Regions from separate parts of the Brucella pituitosa genome, predicted to be linked through region 1. Evidence: predicted binding sites of a transcription regulator. Region 1 holds the regulator's gene; each other region holds the start of a gene.

Region 1 (7,921 bases):
TCTTATCCCGCTTTGCCACCCGCTGATGCTGACCAGAGTGTCGGTCGATATCGAGCCTGATCAGATGCTTCCCGGTTTGCGTGTTCGTGCCACGGCAAAGCTTAAAGGCCGTACCGGCGTAGAAATGGAAGCACTGACTGCCGTATCCGTCACCTGCCTGACCATTTATGACATGGCGAAGGCTGTCGATCGCCATATGGAGATCACCGACATCCGCGTTTCGGCAAAAAGCGGCGGCAAGTCAGGTGACTGGAAAGCCTGATATCCAGACGAGAGGAAACCATATGTCCCTTCTCCCGGTCGATGAAGCCCTTGCCCGCATCCTGAGCACCGCCGAGCCGCATGATTTTGAGCAGGTTGCACTTGCTTCCGCAGGCGGCCGCGTTGTTGCTGAGCAGGTCATAGCAAAACTACGCCAACCACCATTCGATTGTTCGGCCATGGACGGCTATGCGCTCATCGCGCCTCAGAACATCGAATATCCGATTGAGCTTACAGTGATCGGCGAATCGGCAGCGGGTAAGCGATTTGATGGCCAGCTCAACGAAGGCGAAGCCGTGCGCATCTTCACAGGCGCACCCATACCGGTCGGCGCTGACTGCATCGTCATTCAGGAAGACACCGAACGTTCCGGTGACAAGCTGACAGTCCAACATGGGCTTGATAAAGGCCGTCACATCCGCCGCGCGGGTCTCGACTTTGCACCCGGTGACACCGTTCTTCCAGTTGGGCGGGAACTTGACGCCCCGGCACTGTCTCTTGCCGCTGCCAGCGGCAATGCAATGATTTCCGTTTTCAGGCAGCCCCGAATTGCCATTCTCGCCACTGGCGATGAACTCGTCCCGCCCGGAGCACTCCCCGGTCCTGATCAGATTGTAGCCTCCAATAGTTTGGGAATAGCTGAAATTGTGCGCCGCGCAGGTGGCAAGCCCGAAGACATGGGCATTATCGTTGACGATCCGACAAAGATCGAATCAGCGATCAGCCAGGTGCTCGACGATGGCATCGATATTCTCGTCACTATCGGCGGCGCGTCCGTTGGTGATCGTGATTACGTGCATGGCGCGTTGAAGAACTGCGGTGTCGATCTCGATTTCTGGAAAATCGCCATGCGTCCCGGTAAACCGTTGATGTATGGTCGCAAGAGCATTTCAGGCAAAACGGTCCACGTCATCGGCCTGCCAGGCAACCCCGTTTCCAGCCTTGTTTGCAGCCTCGTATTTCTACGCCCATTGGTAGCCAAACTATCCGGCACGGATCTGACTGCAGATATTCGTCCCGCAAAGCTTGGTCAGGCAATGAATGCGAATGATCACCGGCGCGATTTTGTTCGGGCAACAGTCGAACAGGATGCTGACGGAACATTGATCGCAACGCCTTTTCCTATCCAGGATTCATCAATGCTTTCCGCCTTGGTTCGATCCGATGCGCTGCTGGTCAGAGATGAAAACGCACCCGCTTCATTGACCGGTGACGCCTGCATAATATTGATGCTGTAACGAACGCATCCAATTCCGCCAGTCCGTTAATCATTTTAAAACCATTGCAGAACAAGACTGGAACATATAGTGTTCGTTCTGGTTTTGTTTTTATTTGATTCTGGTCTGGAGGGTGTAGCGCATGTTGACCCGTAAACAGCACGAGCTTCTGCTGTTCATTCATGAACGTCTGAAAGAGACGGGCATTCCTCCGTCTTTCGACGAGATGAAAGAGGCTCTTGATTTAGCCTCGAAATCGGGCATTCATCGGCTCATCACAGCGCTGGAAGAACGCGGCTTCATCCGCAGGCTTCCAAATCGCGCCCGCGCACTGGAAGTGCTCCGTTTGCCGGATTCCATTGCTCCCGGACTGAATTCGCAAAAGAAATTTGCGCCAAGCGTTATCGAAGGCAGTCTCGGCAAGGCGCCACCTGCCCCTACGCCTATTCGCCCAGCTCCGGCGACTGCGAATGACGATGTATCGACCATGGTGTCCATCCCTGTGATGGGACGTATCGCTGCTGGTGTACCAATCTCGGCGATCCAGAATCAGACCCATTCGCTCAGCCTTCCGCCAGAAATGATTGGCGCAGGCGAACACTACGCGCTTGAGGTCAAGGGCGATTCGATGATCGAAGCCGGAATTTTCGATGGTGATACTGTCATCATCAAGCGCGGCGACACAGCCAATCCAGGTGAAATCATCGTTGCTCTGGTGGATGACGAAGAAGCGACACTGAAACGTTTCCGCCGCAAAGGCGCTTCCATTGCGCTCGAAGCTGCAAATCCAGCCTATGAGACGCGGATATTCGGTCCTGACCGAGTTCGTGTTCAGGGCAAGCTGATCGGTTTGATCCGGCGCTATTAGAGCGCATCCCGAAAAGTGTGAAACGGTTTTCGGACAAAGATGCGCTTTAAAAAAATATTTAGAGCGCCGATCTGATCCAATCAGATCGGCGCTCTAAATCATTGCGAGAGATCAGAGCCTGTCGCATTTTCTGTTCCGGCTTTCTTCTTGTATTCCCGATCGGGCAGACCGCGCGCTGCTCGTGAGTAGAGGCGATAGAGATGCCAGGGGCGTGTGGGCGCATCGACGGAAAAGTCCAGTTTGTCCGCATAGTCTTCGATATTGCGAGGCATTGCAGGCGCGAAACGATAAGTCTCGCGCTCGCTGACCGGCTCTCGCTCCGGAGACTTTGCCTGAACCATTTTGTCTGCGCTTAGTTTTTGCCCTAACCTTATTTCAAGAGTTCCTTTTAGGGCCAGTTCCTGCCTGTCAACGACGAGCGAGCCTGACCGCTCACAGCTTAGTTTTTTTCCGGCAATAGCAAGAACAACAATATCGCCTACATTACAGGCAATCTCGCGCATATCTTCCTGCGCAGTATAGGCCAGCATTCGACCATCCCTGAGAGGAATGGTACAGAGCCCATCTTCGCAGAGAAAAGCACGCTCATCAGCGGCAACCGATTGTTTCTTCACTATGTGCGGAGGAACAAAGGCTTCAACCAGATAGGCCGTCTGCCAGTTCTGCGCTGTGAACTGCGGTGGCCTGTTGCGGTTAACCGCGAAATTGCCATCAGATAGTCGCACGGCCACAAACTTGGCATCTTCGCTGATAAGGATATCCGGCATCGGCATCCGTATGAAAGCGATCAGACCCATCACAATAAATGGAAGCGCCATTAACCGCAGTCGCGTTGTGAACGTAACCGCAACGACAAGAGCTACCGTCCAGAGGATGAGCGTTGCGACCGGCATGACACCGGGATTACCGTCGGGTGAAAGGCTGGCAACAAACTCAGCAATGTGTCGCACGAGCAAAACGCCAAATCCCATGACTTGCAATGGCAACCAATCAAGTTGCAGCGGCATCAACAACAGGCTCAAAACTGCGAATGGCATTACCAGTATCGAAATGACCGGCAAGGCCAGCACATTGCCGACAAGGCCCAAAGGGGCGGTGTTGTTGAAATGATAAGCCGCAAAAATCCCGCTGGCCACCCCTGCTACAATGGACGTCGCAGCCGTGGCTATTGCTGGCATAAATATTTTTGACAAAGGCCCACGCGATGAGGCTTGGCGATTCTCTGCGCCTGACTGTCTTATGGCTTTTCTTTCACTCCACCAGGCGAAAGCCGCGATCAGCCCTGCTGTCGCCGAGAACGACATTTGGAAGCTTGGGCCCAATATCTCGTGCGGGGAGATTGCGATCATCGCAATTGCTGAAATCGCCAGATTACGCATGCTGATCGCCGCTCTGTCAGCCAGAAGCGCGCAAAGCATTACGGCAATCATCACGTAGCTGCGCTGTGCCGCCACATCGGCCCCAGACATAGCAAGATAGAACGTACAACTGAGCAACGAAAGAAAAGCTGCATATTTCTTAACCGAATATCGTGCGCTGAATGCCGGAAACAGGGCAAACAACGACCGCAACGACATCATGACCACCCCGGCTGCCAACACCATATGCAGGCCTGAAATCGACAAGATATGCGCGAGCCCAGCCTTGCGCAGATGTTCATTGGTCTCTTCACTGATCCCTGCCCGCTCACCTGCGATCAGTGCGGCCGCAACGCTGCCGTCTTCACCGGACAGCACCTCTGCAATCCGCTCGGAAACATGTACGCGTAACTGGGCGATAGAGCCGGAAATTTTGGCAACTATGTCGCTCGGCCCGGGCACTTCCACACTCTTCGGCGTCCCCAGAAAAAAGCCATTTGCACCGATACCGCCAAAATAAGCGTGAAAGCCAAAATCGTAGTTTCCCGGTCGTACCGGGCCTGATGCCACACGCAGACGTGCAAAACCGTTCAGGCCACTCCCAATCGTCGTTTGCGCCGGAATATCACGCGCAGTAATCCGGATGCGCTGTGGGGCAAAACGAAGCTTGGGCCTCTGCGTTTCAATAAGGTCGAGCGTGACGCGCCAGCTACCATTATCCCGATATTCGAGAGCGACAACCCGACCCGTAACGCGGGTTGCCACTTCAGAGCCAAGCATCTGGGTTCCACGTCGCTCCGTTTCGATCTTTCCCGCAATCATTCCCAGCTGGAGTGCTATCACGAGCGTCAATAGCTGTGACGGCAGGAAATGCCCACGAGACAGAAGACGAATAAAGACGGATACCCCAAGAACCGAAGTAAGTTGCAGCCATGCAGGTTCGACCGACACTGTGAAATAGATAATTGCCCCGATACCCATAAAGATAGGAAACAGCAGGAAAAGCATTCCTCTGCCGATTTCCCGCGTCATGGCTGCAGCAAAACTCTGCCGGACAACAGACGCCAGTTCCTTCAGCCGCTCGGATGCTGTTCGTTGTTTTAGTGGCAGTACTGGCGGCGGATCTTCTGTTGGTTTATAAGGCGGCCATGGTTCGGGTAGTAAGGAACGTGCAAGACCGCCGGGCATGTCTTTGACGAACGCCCGTTCATTGATCTCCCGCGTTTCGCTTGTGCCCGTCATGCCCCCGCCTGACTGCAAAAGTGTCCCCCGCTAATCTAAAGAAGAATACCGGATTAGCGCGAAAGAACCTTCAAGCCCTTGCGCGCTGTGCTGCCTATGGTACATGAACGCCAGCCAAAATCGAGAGGGTTCCCGCATCGAGAATCCTTGCCGCCCGTAGACTGAGTACAATCGGGCGCTACATATTCAAAATTCCGCCTCGCACTGCGCGTCCGCTGCAGCCCAACGAGGCCTGTTATAGTGGAGCTGTCATGTCGAAACCGGTCGTAACCCGTTTTGCCCCTTCGCCCACGGGTTTCCTACATATTGGCGGAGCCCGGACCGCCCTGTTCAATTGGCTTTATGCCAAGCATAGTGGCGGCAAGATGCTGCTGCGCATCGAAGATACAGACCGCGAGCGCTCCACGGATGCTGCAACGGCGGCTATCCTTGATGGCCTTACATGGCTTGGTCTTGATTGGGACGGCGATGCCATCTCCCAGTTCGAACGCGCGCCACGCCATCGCGAAGTAGCAGAAGAACTGGTCGCCAAGGGCAAGGCTTATTATTGCTATGCCACGCCAGCCGAACTCGAAGATATGCGCGAAAAGGCACGTGCCGAAGGCCGTCCACCACGTTATGATGGTCGCTGGCGCGACCGTGATCCATCCGAAGCACCGGAAGGTGTGAAGCCGGTCATCCGAATCAAAGCACCGCAGGAAGGCGAAACCCTTGTTCGCGATGCCGTTCAGGGTGATGTTCGCTTCCCGAACAAGGATCTGGATGATTTCATCATCCTTCGCTCCGACGGTACGCCAACCTATATGCACGCCGTCGTCGTCGATGATCATGATATGGGCGTCACCCACATTATCCGCGGCGATGATCACCTGACCAACGCCGCGCGTCAGACCGTGATTTACGATGCAATGGGCTGGGACGTCCCCCAGATGTCGCATATTCCGCTCATTCACGGCGCGGATGGTGCAAAGCTCTCCAAGCGCCACGGCGCACTTGGCGTTGATGCCTATCGCGCGATGGGTTATCTGCCGGAAGCTCTGCGCAACTATCTGGTTCGTCTTGGCTGGAGCCATGGCGACGACGAAATCATGTCGACCGAACAGATGATCGAGTGGTTTGACGTCAAGGATATCAACAAAGGTGCGGCACGTTTTGACTTCCAGAAGCTGGAAGCCATCAACGGCCTCTATATGCGCGCCAGCGGCGACAAGGCACTATTCGATGCTCTGATCGCCGTATTGCCGGAAATCGAAGGCGGCAAAGAACTGGAAGCCTCTCTCGACGACAAGGGTCGCGCGCAGCTGCTTACAGCAATGCCGGGCCTTAAAGATCGTGCGAAGACACTGGTGGAGCTTGCTGATGGTGCGAAGTTTATCTTCGCAAAGCGCCCGCTTGTATTTGATGAGAAGGCCGCATCTCTGCTTAACGACGAAGGTCGCGAAGTTCTGAAAGCTGTCCTTCCGCATTTGGAATCAGTCAGCGAATGGACCGTAGACGCGCTTGATGCGGCAGTTCGCGCCCATGCAGAAACAGTAGGCCTGAAGCTTGGCAAGGTAGCACAACCACTGCGCGCTGCCCTTACAGGTCGAGCTACATCTCCGGGTGTATTCGACGTACTGTTTGTGCTCGGCCGTGAAGAGTCACTTGCACGCATAAAAGATCAAATCGTTTGAACTGTTAGCATTCACGCTGACGTGACAAAACGGACTTAATTAGACCAAATTACGCATTGCATCGCAAAATCATTGGGATAGTTTGGCGGGCGAAATCGTTTGGATAATGCGTTGAAAAATAGGTTTCCCGCGAAAGTGGGAAACCTATAGAAGTTGAGAAGACAAGTTATAGAGACGATTGAAATTTCAGCCACCACATGGGCGGCAAAAGTGGACACGAAAGGAAACACGATGTCAGATAAGACAGCAAGCTTTACCCTCGACGGCAAAACGTTCGACCTGCCTGTACGACAAGGCACTGTCGGGCCGGACGTTGTCGACATCGGTCCACTTTACAAGAATGCAAACGCCTTCACTTACGACCCTGGCTTCACGTCGACTGCTTCGTGCGAATCCAAGATCACCTACATCGATGGCGACGAAGGCGTTCTGCTCTATCGTGGCTATCCAATTGATCAGCTTGCTGAACACGGCGACTTCCTCGAAACCTGTTATCTGTTGCTTTATGGTGAACTGCCAACAGCAACTCAGAAGGCTGATTTCGATTATCGCGTGACCCGTCACACGATGATCCATGAGCAGATGACGAAGTTCTTCACCGGATTCCGTCGCGATGCGCATCCGATGGCCGTGATCGTAGGCTGCGTAGGCGCAATGTCCGCCTTCTACCACGACTCGACCGATATCACCGATCCGCATCAGCGCATGGTCGCCTCGATCCGCCTGATCGCCAAGGTGCCGACACTCGCAGCAATGGCCTATAAGTATCATATCGGCCAGCCGTTCATGTATCCGAAGAACGATCTCGATTTCGCGTCGAACTTCCTGCACATGTGCTTCGCTGTTCCGTGTGAAGAGTACAAGGTCAATCCGGTTCTGGCACGTGCCATGGATCGTATCTTCATCCTGCACGCAGACCACGAACAGAACGCCTCTACTTCGACCGTGCGTCTGGCCGGTTCGTCGGGTGCCAATCCGTTTGCTTGTATTGCAGCTGGCGTTGCCTGCCTCTGGGGCCCTGCCCACGGCGGCGCAAACGAAGCCGCGCTCAACATGCTTGCAGAAATCGGCTCGGTTGACCGCATTCCAGAATTCATCGCACGCGCCAAGGATAAGAACGATCCATTCCGTCTGATGGGCTTTGGTCACCGCGTTTACAAGAACTACGATCCGCGCGCCAAGATCATGCAGAAGACCTGCCATGAGGTTCTCGGCGAACTGGGCATCAAGGACGATCCGCTTCTCGACGTCGCTCTGGAACTGGAAAAGATTGCTCTGACTGATGAATATTTCATCGAGAAG
Region 2 (7,921 bases), 570 kb from region 1:
CGAGCTGAGGCTTTGCAGCCGGATCATTTGCAGGCAACAGCCAGCATTCAGAGGTTTCGTGGTCGTGAATATCTATGAAAACATAATCGTCGAGTGAAGAACCGCCAACGCCCAGGAAAAAGCCAGGATCCTGTTCTTCATAGATCAGCTTATCCTGCGCTTGATCTGTGCCGATCTCGTGATAGAAAACCTTTGAAGGTCGATGGTTTTCATCCAGCAAAGTATAAAAGAAACCTTTGCCGTTCGCGTCCCAGGTGCCACCTCCATTGGTGTCGGTGAGTATATCTCCAAGGTCTGACATGGAGTTTAACTCGCGAACTCTGAGTTTATAAAACTCTGATCCCTTGTCGTCGTAACCCCAGATCAAACGATTGTGATCGGGCGAGTGGTCAGCTGAAGCGAGGCGGAAGTAAGCCTTGCCTTCTGCTTCCTTGTCGCCGTCGAGGAGAATGGTTTCCGCACCGCCATCGCGTGGCGTGCGAATGAAATAAGGCTGCTCACCACCGGTTCGATAAGAAACGCCATAAGCAAACGGGCCGTCTTTTGACGGAATGGATGAATCGTCTTCCTTGATGCGACCGCGCATCTCAGCAAAAAGCTGCTTCTGGAGCGCATCCGTGTCCTGCATCAAAGCCGATTGATAGGCATTTTCAGCCTCCAGATGCGTGCGAATTTCAGGCGCGAGAACCGATGGATCTTTGAATACTTCCTGCCAGTTATCTGCGCGTAACCATGCATAATCATCGATGCGGGTAATACCGTGACGGGTATCCTTCGCTGGATGCTTCGGTGCTTTGGGGGGCTGAGGAAAATTGGTGTCGTGTGGCATGTAAAATCCAGTAAAAAGCAAATGAAATCAGTCCGAACCGTTGAAGAGGTCCGGACTGTAAGAGCTAAGTTATCAGTCCTGATCGAAGATCAATGCGTTTCCGTTCATGCAATAGCGGAGACCTGTTGGTGCTGGGCCGTCAGGGAAAACATGCCCCAGATGTGCATCGCAGTCGGAACAGCGAATTTCGGTGCGGGTCATGCCATAGGAATGATCTTCAAAGGCAGCCACGGCATCCGGTTCGATTGGTTGATAGAAGCTTGGCCATCCGGTCCCGGATTCGTATTTTGCTTCCGATTTATACAACGGGCGATCACAGCAAACGCAGCGATAAATACCATGCAGGGAACTGTCGAAGTTGGGGCTGGAGAATGCACGTTCAGTGCCATGCTGACGGGTGATCTGGTACTGGATCGGCGTAAGTTGCTCGCGCCATTCCGCATCAGTCTTTATAACCTTCAATGTGCGGGATTTATCGGCAGAGTTAGACATTTATATCTCCTCTCTTGTGCGAAGCCATGTGGATTGGACAGACGCACAGTGCAAATTAGGCATAAACTCTTCAATACACTACTAAATTGCTTGTGCATCTGAATGCCGGCATGTGCTCTATGGTTCGTAGCGATTATATAGTTGGTGGATAAGCCAAATGCGAGCTGATCTGAATGAAATATATTTTAATTATGCCTTTTTGCTGCCCGACTCCCTATTCAATGTCGCAATCAATAAATTGTGTTTGCAGTGGCGGTGGTAAATAGACTTGGCAGAAAAAAACTATTGCTTATGTGTGAGCTACAAATTAAGGAAGCGGCGGAAAAGAGATGCTCATCCCCCTATACTCGAGAATAAATGACAGAGCTGACAACAGCGCCGAATGCGTTTGGCTAGTTTGAATAGCGCTTCACGTTTTGTGTTTAAGTACACTGTATTTGCACATCCAAGAAGAATTCAATTCTGTTAATGTAATGTGGTTTGACAATTCTATTGCAAATGGCACTATTCATTGATACTTGCATCGCCGAATGAGTTGGGCAGGGCATAAGAATTTCGCGTAGACGGCAATCGGTTCTGAGAGCTGCAGTCTGCTTGAGCTAAAGCAAAGACAAAAAAAGGAAAAACAATGGAAAACCCTGAAATCTTCGACGAGAGCGCAGAATTGCTTCTCAGCCTTACTGCTGATGTTGTTGCTGCCTATGTCGGAAACAACTCCATTCGTGCGAGCGAACTACCTCTCCTGATTTCGGAAGTGCATTCTGCTTTCAAGCGTCACGTTGAGCGTGAAGAAGCTCCGGTCGTTGTTGAAAAGCCGAAGCCAGCAGTCAATCCTAAGAAGTCAGTTACTGACGATTATATCATCTGTCTGGAAGACGGTAAGAAGTTCAAGTCGCTTAAGCGTCACCTGATGACCCACTACAGCATGACCCCTGAACAGTACCGTGAAAAGTGGGATCTTGATCCTAACTATCCAATGGTTGCTCCTAACTATGCAGCAGCACGTTCGCGTCTTGCAAAGAAGATGGGCTTGGGCCGCAAGCCTAAGGACGCGTAATCGAATCTGATTCAATCAGATCGGCGCTCTGATTTTGGCCCGGAAAGCATGGATTTTCTACATGCGTTCCGGGCCATTATTTTATGCTTGTTCATTTTTTGTGGGCATTCGGCGTATATTCCTCCCGCCGAGGCGGTCGAATGCCTGTTTTAAGGCGATATGGCGGTTGAGATCATAACTCCAGTGACTGTTGACGCCTTTCAGACGTTCGCGTTCGATCAGCCGACCGAGCTTTGTCTGCGCCTGTATCCGCTCTGCTTCCGGTGCGTTTAATAACTTATCCATATCAATCCCGGCGATCATTTGCAGTGCCACGCGCTGCATCGCGCATATTCGCTCTTCTTTTCTCGCAGCCAGAAAATTTATGCTCGCTTCTTTCAGTGCAATTGCCCTCATTTTGATCCTCGTCAGTTTGTTGCGCGTTCTGTGAGAGGATCGCTCATGTTCGATGTTGTTGGATAAGATTCCTATTTAATATGATTGCAGTGGATATATGCCCCGCTTCACGTTGTAAAAAACTTATCCACGCTTGCAATTTTCTCACTATAAGAAGATATTCCTATTACGGTGAGGAAAGATGAATGTCTTTGGAACTAACAGATATCATCCATACCCGGGCTGAGGCTCTTGAGGTTTTAAAAGTGATCGCAACGCGACACGGACGAGCACTCAAGATCGATAATTCTGGTCGTGCGTTGGGGCGAAGGCGTCAGGAAAAAAGCGTGGAACTCTGTGACGCTCTGATTGATCTGTTGTCCGCATATTTTGCTGTTAGCGGTGCAGAACTGCGCTCGCCCTTGCGATGCAGAAGGGAGGTGGCGCAAGTCAGGCAGTTGGGGATGTACCTTGCACACACGTCGTTCGGAATGGTGATGAGCGAAGTCGCGGTCGGGTTTGCCCGGGATCGCACTACGGTCATGTATGCCTGCCATCTGGTGGAGGACAGGCGTGATGACGAAGATTACGATGCCATAGTTTCCAAGCTGGAAAAGATGGTCGGTCTGGGATTCTCTGCTTGGAGGATGGCAGCATGAGCGATGTGTTTTCGACTTCGGAAGCCAGAATCCTGCGCTTTCTTAAGCACGGTGGATGTGATGTTCAGGATTCTGTACGTGAAACGCACGTCTTGCTTGTGGGAGAGCAGGGAACAATCGCTGCAACGCGTGTAGAACTCGAGGCGATGCAGAAACGCGGCATTTTGCTCTGCGACGGGCAGCGGATAGTGATCTCTGGGGCTGCACGTAAGACTGCGAGTAAAAACATAAAAACTGCACGGAAGACGGAAACGGTCGAATTTGAGCATGGGGAAAGGATCGAAATCAATCCGTCTGAATCTCCTCTGGCCAAGCTTTATCGTCTGCGCAATGGCGATGGCGAGAGTTTTATTTCTGACGATGAATTTCGTGCAGGCGAGCGATTGCGCGCTGATTTTACACGCGGCTCCATGATGCCGTCAATTTCCGCGCGATGGGATGTCGGCATCCGTAACTCATCGCGGTCGGGCCCAGGCGGAATGGCCGAACTCACGGATATTGCGCTTGCAAGTCGGATGCGGGTTGAGCGAGCGCTGGAAGCAGTCGGACCGGAGTTGAGCGGTGTCCTGATCGATGTGTGTTGTTTTCTGAAAGGGCTTGAGACCGTAGAGCGGGAACGTCAGTGGCCGGTGCGGTCAGGAAAAATGCTGCTTAAGACAGGTCTCGCCATGCTGCACAGGCATTACAGTCCACAGGCACAAGAACGGCGATCTCCTGAGGTTTTGCATTGGGGTGCGACCGACTATCGACCAACTGCTCACCCAAATCAGAGCTGAATTAGAGCGTATCCCGAAAAGTGTGCAACGGTTTTTGGATAAGCTGCGCGGATTGACTGCATTGACCTATCCAGAAGTTTGAATAAGAAGACGTCAAATACCGGGGGTAAAAATGCAAAGCAGTCAGCAAAATCTGGAACGAGTTCTGTCAAAGCTGGAGGCGCGTGCAGGTGACGAACAGGTGTTCGGCACGGTCTATGCAGATGGAGCACGTGCTGAGGCTGATGCATCAGACAGACGCCTGAAAGAAGGGCGCTCGCTCGGCCCGCTCGACGGACGAATTGTTTCGATCAAGGATTTGTTCGATGTGAGAGGGGAGCCGACATTAGCGGGTTCCGTCATTCGCAAATCGGCTTTGCATGCGAATAACGACGCAGTCGTCGTTCAGAGGCTGAAAGACGCCGGTGCAGTCATTGTTGGCAAAACCCATATGACAGAGTTTGCTTTTACTGCGGTCGGATTAAACCCGCATTACGGCGTGCCGGGTAATGCGATTGATTCAAGCCGGGTTCCCGGTGGTTCCTCCTCGGGCGCTGCGGTTTCTGCGGCTGAAGGTACCAGCGAGATAGCAATCGGCTCCGATACGGGCGGCTCCATTCGCATCCCTGCGGCTCTGAATGGCTTGGTAGGCTTTAAACCAACCGCCCGTCGCATTCCGCTGGATGGCGCTTTTCCGCTGACGCCCGCTCTTGATTCAATCGGACCTTTGGCCAAAACGGTCGCCGACTGCATTCTCGCGGATGCTGTGATGGCGGGTGAAGCGCCGATTCTGCCAGAGGCAGCATCGTTAGGTGGACTGACTGTGGGATTGCCAAAAGGCCTGCTTTTGTCGGAGTTGGAACCAGAGGTAACTGCTGCATTCAACTCGGCAATTTCGGTTCTGACCGCAGCAGGCCTGCGGGTCGTTGAGCTGGAACTGGATGATCTCATTCTTCAACTGCGCGATGCGACGCGCATTGGTTCGATTGTAGGTATCGCAGCCAGTCGTATTCATGCCGAAACATGGCTCAAAGATCCAGACGCGAATGTCGATGACAGGGTAAAGCATACGCTTGCAAAGCGGTTGGGCGTCTCGGATGAGGACTTCGCAGCATTGATGCAGACGAGAACACGGCTCGCATATGAAATGGAACAACGGCTAACTGGCATTGATTTTTTTGTGACGCCGACAACGCCGATTGTTGCGCCAACAATTGCATCGGTCAGCGACAATTCTGCCGAATATGACCGCGTTGAGAGCCTATTGTTGCGAAATACGCAAATTGCCAATCAATTTGATCTTTGCAGCATAACGCTGCCGCTGCCTGTTACGGGGTTACCGGTCGGTCTGATGATGACGGCACGCCATGGAACCGACAGGCAATTGCTGTCCGCAGCACTGTCGGTTGAACGCTTGTTAGGCTGAAACTTTGAGCGCTTCGGCATCACGGCGAATACGCGCGACCATGGAACGCAAACCGTTGGAGCGCTGCGGTGTGAGATGCTCATCAAGTCCAAGCTTTTTGAGCACTTCCTCCGGATCAGACGATACGATTTCTGAAGCCTTACGACCTGAATAGAAGGCGAGCACGATTGCAACCAGACCGCGCACAATATGCGCATCAGAATCGCCCAGAAATTCAATAACCGGATCATCACCTTCATGCGGAATGGTCTTGAGCCACACTTGGCTGACACAGCCCTGCACTTTGTGAGCAGCATCGCGGGCATCGTCTGGATAGGCTGGTAATTCCTTGCCGAGATCAATCACATAACGATAGCGGTCTTCCCAATCGTCGAGAAATTCGAAGTCGGAGATGATGCTGTCGATGGTGGTAGTCATGATACTTGCCCGAAATCCATTTGGTATATGCGGCCTATATAGTGACAAAAGCCGCAAACGTCACGGAAAACCGTTAGTTCTTTGTAGGAATTGCGCTGGTTCGATAATGCTTAGGAATAATAGTTAGAGCGGTTCCGACGATTCAATCTTAGCTGGAACCGCTTTAAGCGTACGCAGTGCCACTGAGCGCGGTGTGGGAATCGGAACAATGTGTGACGAGCTTGATGTCGGCTCGGCTGGCAGCTCTTGTTTCGCGACAATGGGCACAACTGGATCAGATGATTGCTGTTTTGTGCCGAAACGGTCGCTCAGATATTCGAGTATGCCGCCGCTACGTTCGAGCATTCCACTTGCGGCGCTGGAAAGAAATGATGTTCCGTTCTCACAGAACGAAGGGTTGTTTACACAGAGCTTGCCGATTTCCAACGCTGTTTTGCCATTGGCCAATAGCTGATCAACGGAGTCGGGCTCGCCTTTGGCCTGAACCGAAGCCTTTTGAGGCGTTGTTTTTTCGTCCGCAGGAAAGAAGTGCGGCATTACCATGAATGCCAGCGACAGCCAGATTGCGGATTTGATGAGAAAACGGATCATTACGCTCGGGGTTTGTTGGCCGGGATTGGTGGGATCATTGTCCTCTCAATTTGAAAAGATTCCGTAACCAAGTGGTTAGAGCCTGTCAGGAGCGGTTGTCATAGGCGCGAGAGAGCCTCCAGCGTGTCGATATCCACCATCTGTTTACCATAGCGGAAAAACTCGGGCTCCGATCTGTCAGATTCTGCATAGAGACGTTCAAGATGCTCTCGCTTTATCGTTTCTTTAAAGCCTCACCTGCAATTCTAGCGTCAACAGGCAGATCCCTGATGGATAAGCCGCACGAGTATTGAGTGGGTAAGGCAAGTTGAACGCCATTCTTTTAAACGTAGCACAGACCGTAGGCACGAAGGTGCAGGTGCTTGCGCGTTTTCACGAACGTTTTTGCCAGCGCTGGACCGAGCAGTCGGATGCATCTGCGATTCGGGTTGTTGGCTCGTTCATGCTCGTTCCGGTTCTCCTGTTTGCCGCCGTGCTCGCTTCTGGTGTTACGACAGATTTTGCAGCACTTGCTGTGCTCGGTGCCAGTTTCGCCGGCGCTGCGATGATTTTCTGTGCTTTGAGCCTGATGGGCTTGAGCGCCACTGCTCTTGGAACATCAAATTTCGCGATCTATGGCGCGGGTCTTGCCACGATTGGTATATTTGCGAGCACCAGCACTATCGCTCTTTGGGTGATGGCTGCAGCCTTGCCTCTTGAGGTCTGGTTCGTAAGCCGCAAGCCCTTGGCAACGTTTGCAGGTGTGGCGCTTGCAGGCTTGGTTTTGAGCGCTTTTGCACTGACAAGCGGTACTTCAGTTGCTGGTGGATCATTGGCGTCGCTGATCGTCTTGATGCTTTACGTGGCAAGCCTCGTTGCTCGTAGCTTCACAATTAAAAGTGCTGTTGCATCGAAACCGCTCGCACAGCAAAAGCCCGTGGTTGCAAAGGGCGATGTTCAGCTCTCAATGGATTTTGAGGGTGTCATCACCGAGATTGATACACAGTCGGCAGCACTTCTTGGCGTAGAGCCTAAGATGTGTGAAGGCATTGCATTGATTGACCGCGTTCATGTCGCTGATCGGGTAGAATATTTATCGCTTCTTGCAGACTTGCGTTCGGGTCCTTCTGCACGTCCGGCAAATATCCGCCTGCGTACGCTTGAAAATGGCAATCCAGTTTTCCTCGCTTTCCGCATGGAAGGTCTTGCCGTCAATGGCGTCATCACACTTGTTGGGCGCTCGCTTGAGGGTGAACAGAAGCTCATCGAAGAAATTAATGCGCTGAAGGCGCAGCTTGAAGCCGAGCGTATCGGCAAAGGTCGTCTGCTTGCAACTGTGAG
Region 3 (7,921 bases), 580 kb from region 1:
CCTATGTCGGCCCGCGCGCCATGATCACCTATGACCTGCCGCTCAATGAAGTTGTGTTCGATTTCTATGATCGTCTGAAGTCGATTTCCAAGGGCTACGCATCGTTCGACTACAATCTTTCAGATTACCGCGAAGGTGATCTGGTCAAGATGTCGATCTTGGTCAACGAAGAGCCCGTCGATGCACTGTCGATGCTGGTTCACCGTTCGGCTGCAGAAAAGCGCGGTCGCGTGCTTTGCGAAAAGCTCAAAGAGCTGATCCCGCAGCACATGTTCAAGATCCCGATTCAGGCAGCTATTGGCGGCCGCATCGTGGCGCGCGAAACTATTTCGGCACTGCGCAAGGACGTGACAGCCAAGTGCTACGGCGGCGATATCTCGCGTAAGCGCAAACTTCTGGACAAACAGAAGGAAGGCAAGAAGCGCATGCGCCAGTTCGGCAAGGTGGAAATCCCGCAAGAGGCCTTCATTCAGGCACTCAAGATGGGTGATGATTAATATTGCCTGCCGGAAGCGGCAGGCAAAACTAATTAATGCATAAATGGTGGTGTTGGGCGATCGTCTCGGTCGTATGATTTCCCATCGCCGCTTTCGTTAATATCAGCGATTACCTTATCAATTTTATTGACTAGTAGAGTTCCAAGTTCTTCTATTTTACTGGAGGGCTGGCCTAACCTAATTAGGCGCTTTGATCGCAAACAAAGAATAGCGAGATCGTCGGGCTCATTCGCTGGATATAATTGGGGAAAGAGAGATAGAGTTGCTCTTACAATATGATCATTCAGCACCGGTTTTTTAGTATTCCAGATATGAACAGCAGTCACGTGATCATTATTAATTAGGCTAAAATTTGGCTTGAATGTTATTTTAAAGAGCGTTTTGGGACTGCTGTAAATTACATTATTTGCCAGTCCAAATTTGCTGGTGTTTTCTTTTTTCCATTTGATGAAAGTCTGAAGGCCAGTACGCGCCGAATCTCGCTCAGCTTCTTTTTTTATATTTTTTAAGCTCTCAATGACCTCTATAGGATCACTGTTATTCAGAGCTAATTCTGTGCATAGCCTCCGAACGCTTCCATGAAAGTCATACCCACCTTCGCGTGGGGTCAAACGTTCTCGAACTGCACTCTTCTGAGGCTTTTCGTTTAAGTGTAAGATTCTTAGAAACGCAGAAATTCCAAAATTGGGCATGGCAGCTCCGTTTAAGGTTAACTATAAAAATATAGGAGAAAGTTTTACTTATTAAAGAGTAATATTTGAGATTATTTTGAAGTACTTTAGTAAACTCTAATGTAATTTAGACCCATTGCTGAAAAACTAAGGAGGCTGCTACATTGCTTGATCGCCCTCGCATTTCCATCACCTACTGCACGCAATGTAACTGGATGCTGCGGGCGGCATGGCTGACGCAGGAGTTGCTGCAGACATTTGGGCAGGATTTGGCGGAAGTGGCGCTGCGGCCTGGTACAGGCGGGGTGTTTGAAATTCGCGTTCATATGCCCGATGGCAACGAAGAGCTTATCTGGGAACGCAAGCGCGACGGTGGTTTTCCAGAAGCCAAGGTATTGAAGCAACGCGTGCGCGATCTGGTCTGGCCTGATCGCGATCTTGGTCACTCTGACAGGACGTCAAAACCTGAATAAGACAAAGCCCGCAACTTGCGGGCTTCTTTGTTTTGGTAGCTTTTAATCCTCATCCACCACGCGCAGGTGCATTTGGGTGGGGGCGCCTTCTGGCTGGCGGGCTGGGCGCTGAGACTCTTCTGTAGGTGCGGGGCCGAACTCAAGCGCTTCGATCTTCGCACCGCGCTTGGTGACCTTATTGGAAGACACCAGAATGTCGTCAATATCCTTGTTGGCCTGCACGAAATGGGTTTGCAGCTTGCGCACACGCTCATCAAGGCGGCCCACATCTTCCATCAGGCGGATCACTTCACCCTGAATGACATGTGCCTGTTCGCGCATACGGGCATCTTTCAAGATCGCCTGAATAACCTGAATGGACAGCATCAGGAGCGATGGCGAGACTATGACGATCCGCGCCCGGTGCGCGCGCTGGATCAGTGCTTCATAATGCTCATGAATATCGGCAAAAATGGATTCCGATGGCACGAACAGGAAAGCCGTGTCCTGTGTTTCGCCGGTAATCAGATATTTGTCGGAAACGTCCTTGATATGCACTTCCATATCGCGGCGGAACTGCGCAACGGCTGTTTTGCGCGCTTCCGGCGCTTCAGTTTCGCGCATGGAGTTCCATGCTTCAAGCGGGAATTTCGCATCGATAACCAGTGAAGGCGCGTTGTTTGGCATTTTAACAAGGCAATCGGGGCGCGTGCCGTTGGAGAGTGTAGCCTGAAATTCGTAAGCGCCCTGCGGCAGACCATCGGCAATGATCGCTTCCATGCGCGACTGGCCGAAGGCACCGCGCGTCTGCTTGTTGGCAAGGATCGCCTGCAACTGCACGACCTGACCTGCAAGCGACTGGATGTTGTTTTGCGCCGTGTCGATGACCGCAAGGCGCTCCTGCAACTTTGCAAGATTTTCATGGGTCGAACGGGTCTGCTCGGTCATCGTCTGGCCGATGCGATGCGTCATGCCGTCGAGCCGTTCACGGATCGACTGATTAAGTTCTGCCTGCCGCGAACCAAACACTTCGGCCATGGTCTGCATGCGGCCCTGCATCTCGGACTGTGCTTTCAGAATCTCGGCCATGCGATATTCGGCGTCCCGCGCACGATCTTCTGCCTGCGCTTCGGCCACCGCTCGAAGACGGGCTGAGCGCGCTGCCGCAATGAGGAAAATGGCGAGGCAAAGGACCAGCACGACAATGCCCGCAAGGAGGATATCTCCCAGCGTGAGAGAGGTGGCACCAAGCTGCAGGAGCGGCTCATTCAACAGATTCTGATTTTCCATTTATCCAGCTTAGCTGATTCGTATTGCAATGATGAGATCAAAACGGGAACATTTTACAAGTTACAATTGACGATTCTTTTGCGAGCGATTACGTGAAACTCATGTCTATAAAACCGCTTATTATTCTTCCTGATCCCGTTCTTCGTGAACTGTCCAAGCCCGTCGAGCGCTTTGATGATCAATTGCGCAAATTTGCCGGCGACATGTTCGACACGATGTATGATGCGCCGGGCATTGGTCTTGCCGCCATTCAGGTGGGCGAACCCTTGCGCATGCTGGTCATCGACCTTGCCAAGGAAGATGAGGCGAAGGCTCCGCATGTCTTCATCAATCCCGAGATTGTTGCCTCGTCTGACGAGCGCAGCGTCTATGAAGAAGGCTGTCTTTCGATCCCGGATTATTATGCGGAAGTGGAGCGGCCTGCGACCATCAAGGTCAATTATTTCGATGCGGACGGCAAGCCGCAATCGATGGATGCCGATGGGCTGATGGCAACCTGTTTGCAGCATGAAATCGACCATCTCAATGGCGTGCTGTTCATTGATCATATCTCCAAGCTGAAACGCGATATGGTCATCAAGAAGTTCAAGAAGCTCGCCAGCCAGCGTGCGTCAAACAGGGCTTTGTGATGCGGATCGTCTTTATGGGGACGCCGGATTTCTCCGTGCCAATCCTCACAGCCATCATCGGACAGGGCTATGAAGTTGTTGCGGTTTATTCGCAGCCGCCGCGCCCGGCAGGTCGTCGCGGACTGGAATTGACCAAGTCGCCGGTGCACGAAAAAGCTGAGGAGTTCGGCATTCCTGTTTTCACACCGAAAAGCCTGAAAAGCGCGGAAGAGCAGAACGTCTTTGCAAGCCTCGAAGCGGATGTGGCAATCGTGGTGGCCTATGGCCTGCTGCTGCCACAGGCCATTCTCGATGCGCCGCGCCTTGGATGTTACAACGGTCATGCGTCGCTTCTTCCGCGCTGGCGTGGTGCGGCTCCTATTCAGCGCGCGATTATGTCTGGTGATACAGAAACCGGCATGATGATCATGAAAATGGATGCAGGGCTTGATACGGGTCCTGTCGCCATGGCCGAAAAAGTTGCAATTACGCCGGACATGACAGCAGGCGAGCTGCATGATCGTCTCAGCATGATCGGCGCCGATCTGATGGTGCGTGCACTCGGTGCGCTTGAGCGTGAAAGTCTCACACTTCAGCCGCAGGCCGAAGAGGGCGTGACCTATGCCGCCAAGATCGACAAGGCCGAGGCGCGTATCGACTGGTCGAAGCCTGCGAAAGACGTTCACAATACGATCCGCGGCATCTCGCCATTTCCAGGCGCCTGGTGCGAGATGGAAATCAACGGTGTCGTTGAACGTGTCAAACTTCAGCGCTCCACATTGGGCGAGGGAAGCGGCGCTCCGGGAACTGTGCCGGGAACTATACTTGATGATCGCCTGACGATTGCGTGCGGAGAGGCTGCTGTGCGGCTCGTAACGCTACAACGTTCAGGCGGAAAGCCTTTGCCTGCGCAGGAATTTCTGCGCGGTGCGACAGTGACGAAGGTTCTCTGAGCGGTGCCTCGTTATAAAATCACTGTCGAATATGACGGCACGCCCTATGTCGGCTGGCAGCGGCAGGAAAACGGTCATGCAGTTCAGAACGCCATCGAACAGGCGTTCAAGAAATTCTGCGGTGAAGATCTGACATTGAGTGCGGCAGGCCGCACCGATGCAGGCGTTCATGCGAGCGCGCAGGTCATTCATGTCGATCTGACAAAGGATTGGGGTGCTGCGAAAGTGCGTGATGCGCTTAATGCGCATCTGGTGATGGCCGATGAACGCATCAGCATTCTCAATGTCGAAAAGACAACGGATGCTTTTGATGCGCGTTTCTCGGCGCGTGCCCGCCACTATCTTTATCGCATTCACAATCGCCGTGCGCCGCTGGCCATAGATTATCAGCGTGTGTGGTGGGTGCAGAAGCGCCTTGATCATGAAGCGATGCATGAAGCTGCAAAGCGGCTTCTGGGTGAACATGACTTTACGACATTTCGCGCAACGCAATGTCAGGCAAAAAGCCCGGTCAAGACACTCGACAGGCTCGATATCACACGCAATGGCGACTATGTCGAAATGCGCGTTTCTGCCCGCTCGTTCCTGCATAATCAGGTGCGATCCTTTGCAGGAAGCCTGATGGAAGTGGGCGTTGGCCGCTGGACGGCAGATGATTTACAGGCTGCTTTGGAAGCCAGAGACCGCAAAGCTTGCGGTCAGGTCGCCCCGCCTTATGGTCTTTATCTGATTGGCGTTGATTACGCGTTTCCGTTTTAAAAAGTCTGCGCGCTAAGCCCTATACCAAAAAGCTGTTGCAGGAACACTGTAATGAACAGTGAACCAAAAAAAACGCAGGCAAAGAACGGTGCGACATAGGCGTGCGGGCGTTGCAGCACGATGAATGTGAGCCGATAGCTCAATATGACCGATACAGCGAACAGCACGATCGCAAACAGCGTTGCAACATCGAGATAGCCCGGAAAGAACAGTTGCAGCAGTGTGATTGGTGCGAAAAGCCAGGACAGCAGAGCGCTCCCCCAGTTGGTTGCAATGACATAGGCTGCGTAACGTTTTGAAATGCCTATCCGTTGGGCTAATATCCCAATAACGACAAGCGGTATCACCCATGCAGAAAGGTCGACGAATGCTGCGCGGATGACGATTGCAAGGCGCAGGCCTGCTTCATCGCGACCGGCAGTCAGATCGGCCGCATAGGCGACCCATGTTGCCAAAAGCGGAGGCAGGGCGATGACTATCGCATAGAAAGATGCCCAGAAATCTTCTGCAGAGATATCAAGGTATGCAAGGCCGTCTTTACGGCCAAGCATCATCTTCCAGACGCCCGTGAAATATCTGAAAATATCATCCAGACTGGGCATGAAGTTCCTTATCCAAAGAAATCAGCGATGAAACGTTCGTAAATCTGTGTGAGGCCTTCAAGATCAGCAACCGCGACACGTTCGTCAACCATGTGCATGGTCTGTCCGACAAGGCCAAACTCGACAACTGGACAGTAGTCCTTGATGAAGCGCGCATCGGATGTGCCGCCCGACGTCGAGAGATTGGGGCGCTTGCCTGTGACCGCTTCAACAGATGAAGTCAGTGTGCCGATCAGCTTCTCGTCACGGGTCAAAAAGACATGGCTCGGATTTTCGCGCCAGACCAGTTCGTAGTTGATCGGCGTTTCGCGGCCCGGGCGTAGGCGGTCATTGCGTGAGGCCTTTTCGAGGCGCGAGACGATCTCGGCCTTCAGGCTGTCTGCGGTCCAAGTATCGTTGAAGCGGATATTGAAGGAAGCGCTTGCCTTATTGGCAATAACATTGGTGGCCTTGTTACCGACATCGACGGTTGTCACCTCCAGATTGCTCGCCTGAAAATCTGCTGTGCCTTCATCAAAGGCGGGGTAGAGCAAGCTGTCGACGAGTGTGGTGATGCCACGAACCGGGTTCTCCGCCAGGTGCGGATAGGCGGCGTGACCCTGCACACCGTGGACCGTAATGATGCCGGAAATCGAACCACGACGTCCGATCTTGATCATATCGCCAAGTGCGTTGGGATTTGTTGGTTCGCCAACGAGTGACGCATCCCAGCTTTCGCCACGCTCTTTGGCCCATTTCAGAAGCTTCTCGGTGCCATTGATCGCTGGGCCTTCCTCGTCACCGGTGATGAGGAAGGAGACACTGCCCTTAAGGCTACCATGCTTTTCGACATGACGTGCAACGGCTGCGACAAAGCAGGCAATACCACCTTTCATGTCGACAGCGCCGCGACCATACATAATGCCGTCTTCAATGGCTGCCGAGAAGGGCGGATGCTTCCAGTCGGCTTCATCGCCTGGAGGCACAACATCAGTGTGGCCAGCAAACATCAAATGAGCGCCATTGCCCGACTTGCGCGCATAGAGGTTTTCAATGTCTGGCGTGCCTTCATCGGTGAAGACCGGGCGCTGGATGGAAAAGCCCATCGGTGCAAGCATGCCTTCAAGTGCCGTCAGCGCGCCGCCTTCAGCGGGCGTAACCGACGGGCAGCGAATGAGAGCGGCAAGGTTTTCGGCAGGATTGGTAGGCAGGCTCATGATGACACAGCTTTATTCTGAGAATCGTATGGGCCTGAGATTAGATCGAGAAGCGCCCAGATGAAACAACAATCCCATAACTGGGTAAACACTGCGCACCGACGTTAATCGCGGCTTTTCTCAATTCGTTGCAATTCGGGAATGAAATTTCCTTGACCAAGGGGGCTTTGTCATCGTTAGTTAAAAAAAGGTTGATAACGAGACCCGGAAAACGGGCCGGTCATCGGGGAATTGTCACTAGAGAAGTTTTTCTAGGTGATTTTTAGTAATGGGAATCCGTCATGCGTTCACTGATTTCTGCGGCAGCAGGTATAATGGCCTTATCCGGGGCGACGCTGGTCCCGGCCAAGGCAGCACAATGGAGTGAAGCGGGCGGGATTACGAGTATTCCCTACGGTCATCTTGATTATTGTAAGCGAACACCACGAGACTGTGGTGCTCATCGTGCGCTTTCGCCAATGAAATTGACGCCTGAACGCATGCAAATGCTGCAAAAAGTCAATGCATCCGTGAATGCTGCCGTCAAGCCGGTTTCCGATCAGGATAATTATGGCAAACGCGATTACTGGACCCTCCCAAGGAATGGTAAAGGCGACTGCGAAGATTATGTGCTTTTGAAGCGCGCCAAGCTCATGTCACGTGGCATCAGCCCGTCACAGCTTCTTATTACGATGGTGCAGGGGAGTGAGCCGCATATCGTGCTGACTGTTCGGACGGATCACGGCGATTACATTCTTGACAATATGCGCGGGGAAGTGTTGCCGGTGGAGCAGACGTCCTATCGTTACATCAAGATGCAATCGCCGGGCAATTCTGGCCAGTGGGTTTCGATAGCCGGGCGTTCTGTGGCTGTAGCCAACAATTAATGTTGGCCTGAGGCCCCGAGCGAGACT
Region 4 (7,921 bases), on a different replicon from region 1:
TCGCGTAATATCTGTTTTAAAACTGAAAATCGAGCCGCAAGGAGTACTGCAATGAAAATCACCTGGTTGGGCCACGCAGCCTATCGTGTTGAAACGGACAAAGCGGTCATTCTGATCGATCCATTCATCAATGGAAACCCTGGCGCCAAAGGCATCGATTTTAAAGAAGCAACGCAGGGTGTCACGCATATTACGCTGACCCATGGTCATGGCGACCATATCGGCGATACAGTCGAAATCGCCAAAGAGCATGGTGCAACGGTTATCGCAAACCCTGAAATAACTGGCTGGCTCGGTCGCCAGGGCCTTGAAAATTTCAGCATGGGCAATACCGGCGGCACGATTGTTCGCGACGGCTTCAGCGTGACGTTTGTTAACGCGTTGCATTCTTCTGCACTGATGACTGAAGATGGCATCACGCAATCAATGGGCAATCCGAACGGCCTGGTGTTCCATTTCGAAAATGCGCCGACACTATATCATATGGGTGACACGGATATTTTCTCCGACATGGCTCTCATCAATGAACTGCATCAGCCAGAAATCGGCATCGTGCCGGTTGGTGATCGCTTCACCATGGGTGGCGCTGTTGCCGCACTCGCCTGCCAGCGCTATTTCAACTTCAAGACCGTATTGCCGTGCCATTACGGCTCGTTCCCGTTCATTGAAAAGACAGCAGACAAATTCGTTGCGGCAATGGCCGACCACAAGGAAACAAAGGTGCTGGTGGCTGAACCCGGCACTGTTCACAGTTTCTAACTGCGGATGGAAGCGCAAGAAATGTTGCGCTTCCCCACCCGCACCGTTATAGCCGGTAAAAGAACCTTTTCGGGGCAGCCTCATGCTGTCCTACTCAAGCATTTGCGGAGAACAGGATGTCCGTCGATATTTCCACCGTCAAGCGCGTTGCGCATCTCGCGCGAATCGCTGTCAGTGAAGATGAAGCTGCACGCATGACCGGTGAACTCAATGCAATTCTGGGCTTTGTCGAGCAGTTGAACGAAGTTGATATTGAAGGTGTTGAGCCGATGACTTCGGTGACGCCGATGAAGATGCGCCTGCGTGAAGATGCAGTGACGGATGGTAATATCGCCAATGCCGTTGTTGCCAATGCGCCTGTAACCGAAGACAATTTCTTCGTGGTGCCAAAGGTCGTGGAGTAAGTCGATGGTCGTTCGGGTTTCCGTCGAGACCCCACTGCAGGACGATGTGCGCGATCTGGTTGAAGCGCTGAATGCGCATATGCTGCCGCTTTCGCCTCTCGAGTTCCAGTTCAAGATGACTGTCGAACAGATGGCAGAGGCGAATACTACGGTTTTCGTCGCACGAGATGAGAACGGCAAGGCTGTTGGTTGTGGTGCGTTGAAAATGCATGACAACGGTGTGGGTGAACTCAAGCGCATGTTCACTCGCCCGGAAGTCCGCGGCAAGCGTGTCGGTTCACTTCTTGTCGACGCGATTGTCGAGCTGGCAAGAGCCAGGGGCATTTCGCGTTTGGTCCTTGAAACGGGCACTGGCCCCGGCTTCGATGGCGCCTGGCGGCTTTATGAGAATTCGGGTTTTGTGCGCTGTGGTGTGGTTCTGGATTATCCGGACTCCGAATACAGCGCCTTTTTTGAAAAGCGTCTCGTTGAGGCGTGACTTTACAGGATTTGACGATGAGCGAACTGACCGCACTGACCATTGCCGAAGCGCGCGACAAGCTGAAGGCCAAGGCATTTACCGCGACTGAACTCACAGATGCCTATATTGCGGCTATTGATTCCGCCAATGACAAGCTCAATGCCTATGTCGCTGTGACGCCTGAAAAGGCGCGCGAAATGGCAAAGGCTTCCGATGCGCGTATCGCTGAAGGCAAAGCCGGTGCGCTCGAAGGTATTCCGCTTGGCGTGAAAGATCTGTTTGCGACCAAGGGCGTTCACACGCAGGCTTGTTCGCATGTTCTTGATGGCTTCAAGCCGGAATATGAATCGACCGTAACAGCCAATCTCTGGGCAGACGGCGCTGTCATGCTGGGCAAGCTCAACATGGACGAATTTGCCATGGGCTCGTCCAATGAAAGCTCCTATTACGGTCCTGTGAAAAACCCATGGCGTGCGAATGGCTCGGACGTCGATCTGGTGCCGGGCGGCTCTTCGGGTGGTTCGTCGGCAGCAGTTGCGGCGCATCTTTGCGCAGGCGCTACGGCAACCGATACGGGCGGCTCGATCCGCCAGCCCGCAGCTTTCACCGGCACTGTCGGCATCAAGCCGACCTATGGCCGCGTTTCGCGCTGGGGCACAGTTGCTTATGCATCGTCGCTTGATCAGGCTGGCCCGATTGCGCGCGATGTGCGCGACGCAGCGATCCTGCTCAGGTCCATGGCATCGCTTGATCTGAAAGATACGACCTCGGTTGATCTGCCGGTGCCGGATTACGAAGCAGCTATCGGCAAGTCCCTGAAGGGTCTCAAGATCGGTATTCCGAACGAATATCGCATGGATGGTATGCCGGAGGAAATCGAAGCGCTCTGGCAGAAGGGCGTCCAATATCTGAAAGATGCGGGTGCAGAAATCGTCGATGTTTCGCTGCCGCACACCAAATACGCACTTGCCGCCTATTATATCGTTGCGCCTGCAGAAGCTTCGTCCAACCTCGCACGATATGACGGTGTGCGCTACGGTCTGCGCGTACCGGGCAAAGATATTGCCGATATGTACGAACAGAGCCGCGCCGCAGGCTTTGGCAAGGAAGTGAAGCGCCGTATCCTGACCGGAACCTATGTTCTGTCGGCTGGCTATTACGACGCCTATTATCTGCGCGCGCAGAAGGTTCGCACGCTGATCAAGAAAGACTTTGAAAATGTCTTTGCAAGCGGCGTTCATGCAATCCTGACACCTGTAACGCCGTCTGCTGCGTTCAGCATTGGCGACAAGGAACTGGCGAACGATCCGGTCAAGATGTATCTCAACGACATCTTCACCATTACGCTCAACATGGCCGGTCTGCCGGGCATTGCTGTTCCTGCGGGTCTTAACGATCAGGGCCTGCCGCTTGGCTTGCAGCTGATTGGTCGTCCGTTTGAGGAAGAAACCTTGTTCCAGGCAGCCAGTGCGATCGAGCAGGCAGCCGGACGCTTTACCCCGAAGAAATGGTGGTAGAATCTGAAGTTCTCATTCGCCGGGCAGAAATGTCCGGCGAGTTTGTTTTTATGGCTGAACTAGCCGTTCGTGCATGGCAAACTGCGGCGCGAGACATTGAGCTGACGGATGAAAGTCGGTCTGTGCTTAAAGCGAAATTCCTGCGTGATCTGAACGAGAATGCAGATGGCGTTCTGGTAGCATCGCTAGACGGTGAGATTTGCGGTTGGGGCGCACGCGTCCCGCGTTCCAATTATATTTCCGATCTCTGGGTTAATCCCGCCCATCATGGCCAGGGATTGGGTGGCGCATTGCTTGGCGCGCTGATGGCACAGATTGTTCTCGATGGTTTTGCGGAAGCCGAAATCGGCACTCATGCCGATAATTTTCCAGCAATCGGGCTTTATGAAAAAGCAGGGTTCAGGACCTATCACCGCAGCGAAGAATGGTCCGAGAGCTTTGGCTGCAATGTCGATAAAGTCAGAATGCAGGTAAAGCTCTAAAGCATGTCGCCCAAAAGTGGGAACCGGTTTTGGGATAAAGACATGCTTGAAAACAATGACTTAAAGCGTGTCACATGGATATGATAAAATGCGACACGCTCTAAGCGGGCATTGCCATTTCAAGACGCGCTCCTATCCTCTTCTATAGCAACTATTTTCAGGAGGAGGGGCACATGTGGATCATGCTTACGGATGTCAGTGGCGAACGGGTTGCGGTGAATTTCAACCACGTTCTTTCCTATAACGCATATGGGATGGGAACCCGCATCGTAACGTTGAGCACGGACCTCACGTTTTTTGTTAAAGAATCCACCGAAGAGATTGAGAGCAGGCTTGGGATTGATGTGAAAAGTTGATCTTTTTACAGAGAAACGGCAGCTCATCGTTGATGAGTTGCCGTCTGTATTTTCACGTATTGCTCCGATTGAACCCGATCAGATGTCGAGCTCTTCCACGAAGGCCGCACGATCCTGAATGAAGCGGAAGCGGGCTTCCGGCTTTGTGCCCATCAGATCATCGACCGTGTTGCGCGTCTCATCAATATAGTCTTCATCGACGTGTACCCGCAGAAGCGTGCGTTTCTTGGGATCCATGGTCGTTTCTTTGAGCTGCTCAGCGCGCATCTCGCCAAGACCTTTGAAGCGACCGATTTCAATCTTGCCGCGTCCGGTGAACAGCGTGCGAAGCAATTCGTCCTTATGCGCATCATCGCGCGCATAAGCGACTTTACCGCCTTGGCTCAAACGATAAAGCGGCGGTACGGCGAGATAGAGATGGCCGTTACGAATGAGGTCCGGCATCTCCTGATAGAAGAATGTAATCAGAAGCGATGCGATATGTGCGCCATCCACGTCAGCATCGGTCATGACGATGACGCGATCATAGCGAAGGTCATCTTCGCGATAATTCTTGCGCGTACCGCTACCAAGTGCCTGCACGAGATCGGCAATCTGCTGGTTTGCGGTCAGCTTTTCGCGGCCTGCACTCGCTACGTTCAGAATTTTGCCGCGCAGTGGCAGGATCGCCTGATTGGAGCGATTGCGCGCCTGTTTCGCCGAACCACCGGCCGAGTCACCCTCGACGATGAATAGTTCGGCACCAGCCGCCGCGTTCTGCGTACAGTCGGCAAGCTTGCCGGGAAGGCGCAGCTTGCGCGTAGCACTTTTGCGGACAGTTTCCTTTTCCTGACGACGGCGCAGGCGCTCTTCCGCACGATCGACAACCCAGTCGAGCAAGCGTGAAGCTTCCTGTGGCGAAGCTGTAAGCCAGTGGTCAAACGGATCGCGGATGACATTTTCCACGATACGCTGCGCCTCAACAGTCGCAAGCTTGTCTTTGGTCTGTCCGACGAATTCAGGTTCGCGAATGAAAACCGACATCATGGCAGCCGCTGAAATCATCACGTCATCGGTGGTGATGATTGAAGCGCGTTTGTTGTTGGTCAACTCTGCATAGGCTTTCAGGCCACGGGTCAAAGCAATGCGTAAGCCTGCTTCGTGCGTGCCGCCATCGCCGGTCGGGATCGTATTACAGTAGGAGTTGACGAAGCCGTCGCCGCCATACCACGATACAGCCCATTCAACTGCACCATGCCCGCCTTGTTTTTCAGTGCGGCCTGCAAAAATCTCGCGCGTAACCTGATGTTCTTTACCCAGCGACGCAGAAAGATAATCTTTCAGGCCACCTGGGAAATGGAATACGGCCTTTTCGGGCGTTTCTTTTTTCGGGTCGAGAAGAGCCGGGTCGCAGCTCCAGCGGATTTCCACGCCGCCAAACAGATAGGCTTTCGACCGCGCCATGCGATAAAGCCGGTGCGGATCGAAATGGGCGCTTTTGCCAAAAATATCCGGGTCTGGATGGAAGCGGACACGCGTGCCGCGACGGTTATGCACCTCGCCTGCATCTTCCAGACCACCCTGCGGAATGCCACGCGAAAAACGCTGGCGATAGAGGCGGCGATTGCGTGCGACTTCGACTTCCAGAACATCGGAAAGGGCGTTGACCACCGAAACACCCACGCCATGCAGACCGCCGGAGGTTTCATAGGCTTTGCCGTCAAACTTGCCGCCCGCATGTAGCTTTGTCATGATGACTTCAAGCGTGGATTTTCCCGGAACCTGCGGGTGCTCATCCACCGGAATACCGCGACCATTGTCGCTAACAGTCAGGAAACCTTCTGCATCGAGACTGACTTCAATGAAGTTGGCGTGGCCTGCAACCGCTTCGTCCATCGAGTTATCGATGACTTCAGCAAAAAGGTGATGCAGAGCCTTTTCGTCCGTGCCGCCAATATACATGCCGGGGCGCAAACGGACCGGCTCCAAGCCTTCAAGGACACGAATGGATGACGCGTTATAATCATCGCTTCCCGACGAGACGGGTGGTGCCTTGGTAGCAACAGGCGCAGGTTTTGAGGCAGATGGCAACGGTGTCGCTGCCGGCTGCGCAACAGGTCGAGGGGCGGGAGCCTTTTCAGACTGTCGCTCCTGCACCCGTTCGCGGGCATTGTTGACTACTCTGGAAAAGAGATCGTTATCGTCCATCTTTGTCCGAAAAGCTTTCTGTCTGAATCTACGAGGGCAGCGTCATGCACGCTTAAGCCGAAAATAGTCTGTCTGCGAATCATATAGATGATGCCACGGGAATTCACGAAAGGCGACTAAAGTTCGCCTTACGTTCTGCTTTTGCCGGGCTTTATCAAAGGGTTTTATTCGTCCGCAACGGGATTTGCACCAGAAACATGGCGAAAGTCAAACCGCACGCTTTTCTGAGGCTGATTAAGATGGAAACGAAGAGTCCATTCGCGTAAGCGCAATGCGTGGTGAGAAAATTGCGAGTGGTGAAATGCAGGGCAGTGCGACAGTTGGCGTAGAAGCGCATGTAAAGGGCATGGCAATCATGGTGCTCTCGGTGTTGCTGCTGCCGCTTATGGATGCCATCGGCAAGTGGCTTGCCATGATGGATAATATGCCGCCTGCAACAGTCACCTTTATGCGATTTTTCATCCAGTCCGTGCTGATGTTTCTGGTGTTGATTATCATGGGCGGCTTCACAGCTTTGCGCACGACGCATCTTACCGGCAATCTGGTTCGCGGTGCCCTGATGGGGTTTGGTGGCACATGCTTTTTCACGGCGGTCAAATATATGCCCCTGGCCGATGCCATGGCGGTGTTCTTCGCCGAACCACTGATCCTGACGCTGCTTTCTGCTGTGTTTCTGAAAGAAAAGGTTGGCTGGCGCCGTTTTAGTGCCGTCGGCATCGGGCTGATCGGTACGATGATCGTCATCCAGCCGAGCTTTGAGATTTTCGGGGCGGTATCACTGCTGCCCTTGGCGACCGCTGTCACCTTTGCAATCTATCTGATCCTGAATCGCAAATATGGCGCTAAGGAAAGCCCTGTCGTCATGCAACTCTATGCAGGCATCGGCGGTGCTTTTCTTGCAGGTCTGGCTATGGTGCTTGGCACGGCGATCGGCGTCGAGGATCTGACTTTCGCGCTGCCGCACAGCCCGCAACCATGGTTGTTGTTGCTTCTGCTTGGCACGATTGGCACCGTCAGTCATCTGCTGGTCGTGCAGGCGTTCAAGCTTGCGCCCGCATCGATGCTTGCGCCATTCCAGTATCTTGAAATCGTCAATGCAGTGCTGGTCGGACTGATTGTCTTCGGTGATTTTCCAACGCCGTCGAAATGGTTCGGCATCTTTATCATCGTCGGATCGGGCTTCTATGTCTTCATGCGTGAGAGGCGCGTGAAGTCCGTCTAGATCATTTCCGGATTAAGTTGAATCATCAGAAATGCTCTAATTTCCCTTTGTCTGACGAGGGCCGAAAACGCTTTCGAAGGCCTTGCCGAGTGCGACATCCACGTCGCCCATCGTCACTGGAAGCCCCAGATCGACCAGACTGGTAACGCCATATTCGGCGATGCCACAAGGAACGATGCCGCCGAAATGTTCGAGTTCCGGCTCGACATTGATTGCAATGCCGTGGAAACTGACCCAGCGACGCAGCCGAATGCCGATAGCCGCGATCTTGTCTTCGCACATGCCGCCATTGGCAAGTGGCGGCTTTTCAGGGCGCACAACCCATACGCCAACGCGATCTGCGCGTCGTTCACCCCTGATGTTGAATTGCGCAAGCGTCTCGACGATCCATTGTTCAAGCGCCGTTACAAACGCGCGCACATCTTCACGGCGTCGTTTGAGGTCGAGCATGATATAAGCCACGCGCTGGCCGGGACCATGATAGGTGTATTCGCCGCCACGCCCGGTGTTAAAGACCGGAAAACGATCAGGTGT

Evidence for each region. Region 1 encodes LexA, which represses DNA repair genes until DNA is damaged. Its sites were predicted from a motif close to TGTTCNNNNTGTGTTCNG; they were not measured.
Region 2: a site for LexA is predicted at 2,788-2,805, ahead of ACSME1_RS10070 (cytoplasmic protein). Genes of this name have one in related genera too.
Region 3: a site for LexA is predicted at 2,944-2,961, ahead of def (peptide deformylase). Genes of this name have one in related genera too.
Region 4: a site for LexA is predicted at 6,286-6,303, ahead of parE (DNA topoisomerase IV subunit B). Genes of this name have one in related genera too.

Annotation. Positions count from the first base shown of each region.
Region 1 covers NZ_OZ264092.1:316,078-323,998, forward strand. Annotated here, with positions in the region: gene moaC (cyclic pyranopterin monophosphate synthase MoaC) at 1-262, shown strand, start outside; gene ACSME1_RS01495 (molybdopterin molybdotransferase MoeA) at 285-1,499, shown strand; gene lexA (transcriptional repressor LexA) at 1,621-2,346, shown strand; gene ACSME1_RS01505 (ComEC/Rec2 family competence protein) at 2,445-4,946, opposite strand; gene gltX (glutamate--tRNA ligase) at 5,198-6,619, shown strand; gene gltA (citrate synthase) at 6,851-7,921, shown strand, end outside.
Region 2 covers NZ_OZ264092.1:2,091,763-2,099,683, forward strand. Annotated here, with positions in the region: gene ACSME1_RS10055 (S9 family peptidase) at 1-829, opposite strand, end outside; gene msrB (peptide-methionine (R)-S-oxide reductase MsrB) at 902-1,321, opposite strand; gene ACSME1_RS10065 (MucR family transcriptional regulator) at 1,950-2,378, shown strand; gene ACSME1_RS10070 (cytoplasmic protein) at 2,460-2,774, opposite strand; gene ACSME1_RS10075 (helix-turn-helix domain-containing protein) at 2,966-3,412, shown strand; gene ACSME1_RS10080 (DUF6456 domain-containing protein) at 3,409-4,188, shown strand; gene ACSME1_RS10085 (amidase) at 4,301-5,593, shown strand; gene ACSME1_RS10090 (SufE family protein) at 5,585-6,010, opposite strand; gene ACSME1_RS10095 (hypothetical protein) at 6,134-6,601, opposite strand; gene ACSME1_RS10100 (sensor histidine kinase) at 6,909-7,921, shown strand, end outside.
Region 3 covers NZ_OZ264092.1:898,324-906,244, reverse strand. Annotated here, with positions in the region: gene lepA (translation elongation factor 4) at 1-497, shown strand, start outside; gene ACSME1_RS04355 (hypothetical protein) at 530-1,189, opposite strand; gene ACSME1_RS04350 (SelT/SelW/SelH family protein) at 1,384-1,641, shown strand; gene ACSME1_RS04345 (DNA recombination protein RmuC) at 1,684-2,910, opposite strand; gene def (peptide deformylase) at 3,012-3,539, shown strand; gene fmt (methionyl-tRNA formyltransferase) at 3,539-4,471, shown strand; gene truA (tRNA pseudouridine(38-40) synthase TruA) at 4,475-5,230, shown strand; gene ACSME1_RS04325 (hypothetical protein) at 5,227-5,832, opposite strand; gene dapE (succinyl-diaminopimelate desuccinylase) at 5,841-7,028, opposite strand; gene ACSME1_RS04315 (transglutaminase-like cysteine peptidase) at 7,343-7,894, shown strand.
Region 4 covers NZ_OZ264093.1:1,013,138-1,021,058, forward strand. Annotated here, with positions in the region: gene ACSME1_RS15885 (metal-dependent hydrolase) at 52-759, shown strand; gene gatC (Asp-tRNA(Asn)/Glu-tRNA(Gln) amidotransferase subunit GatC) at 876-1,163, shown strand; gene ACSME1_RS15895 (GNAT family N-acetyltransferase) at 1,168-1,641, shown strand; gene gatA (Asp-tRNA(Asn)/Glu-tRNA(Gln) amidotransferase subunit GatA) at 1,659-3,140, shown strand; gene ACSME1_RS15905 (GNAT family N-acetyltransferase) at 3,131-3,622, shown strand; gene ACSME1_RS15910 (hypothetical protein) at 3,796-3,978, shown strand; gene parE (DNA topoisomerase IV subunit B) at 4,057-6,165, opposite strand; gene ACSME1_RS15920 (DMT family transporter) at 6,467-7,387, shown strand; gene lipB (lipoyl(octanoyl) transferase LipB) at 7,424-7,921, opposite strand, start outside.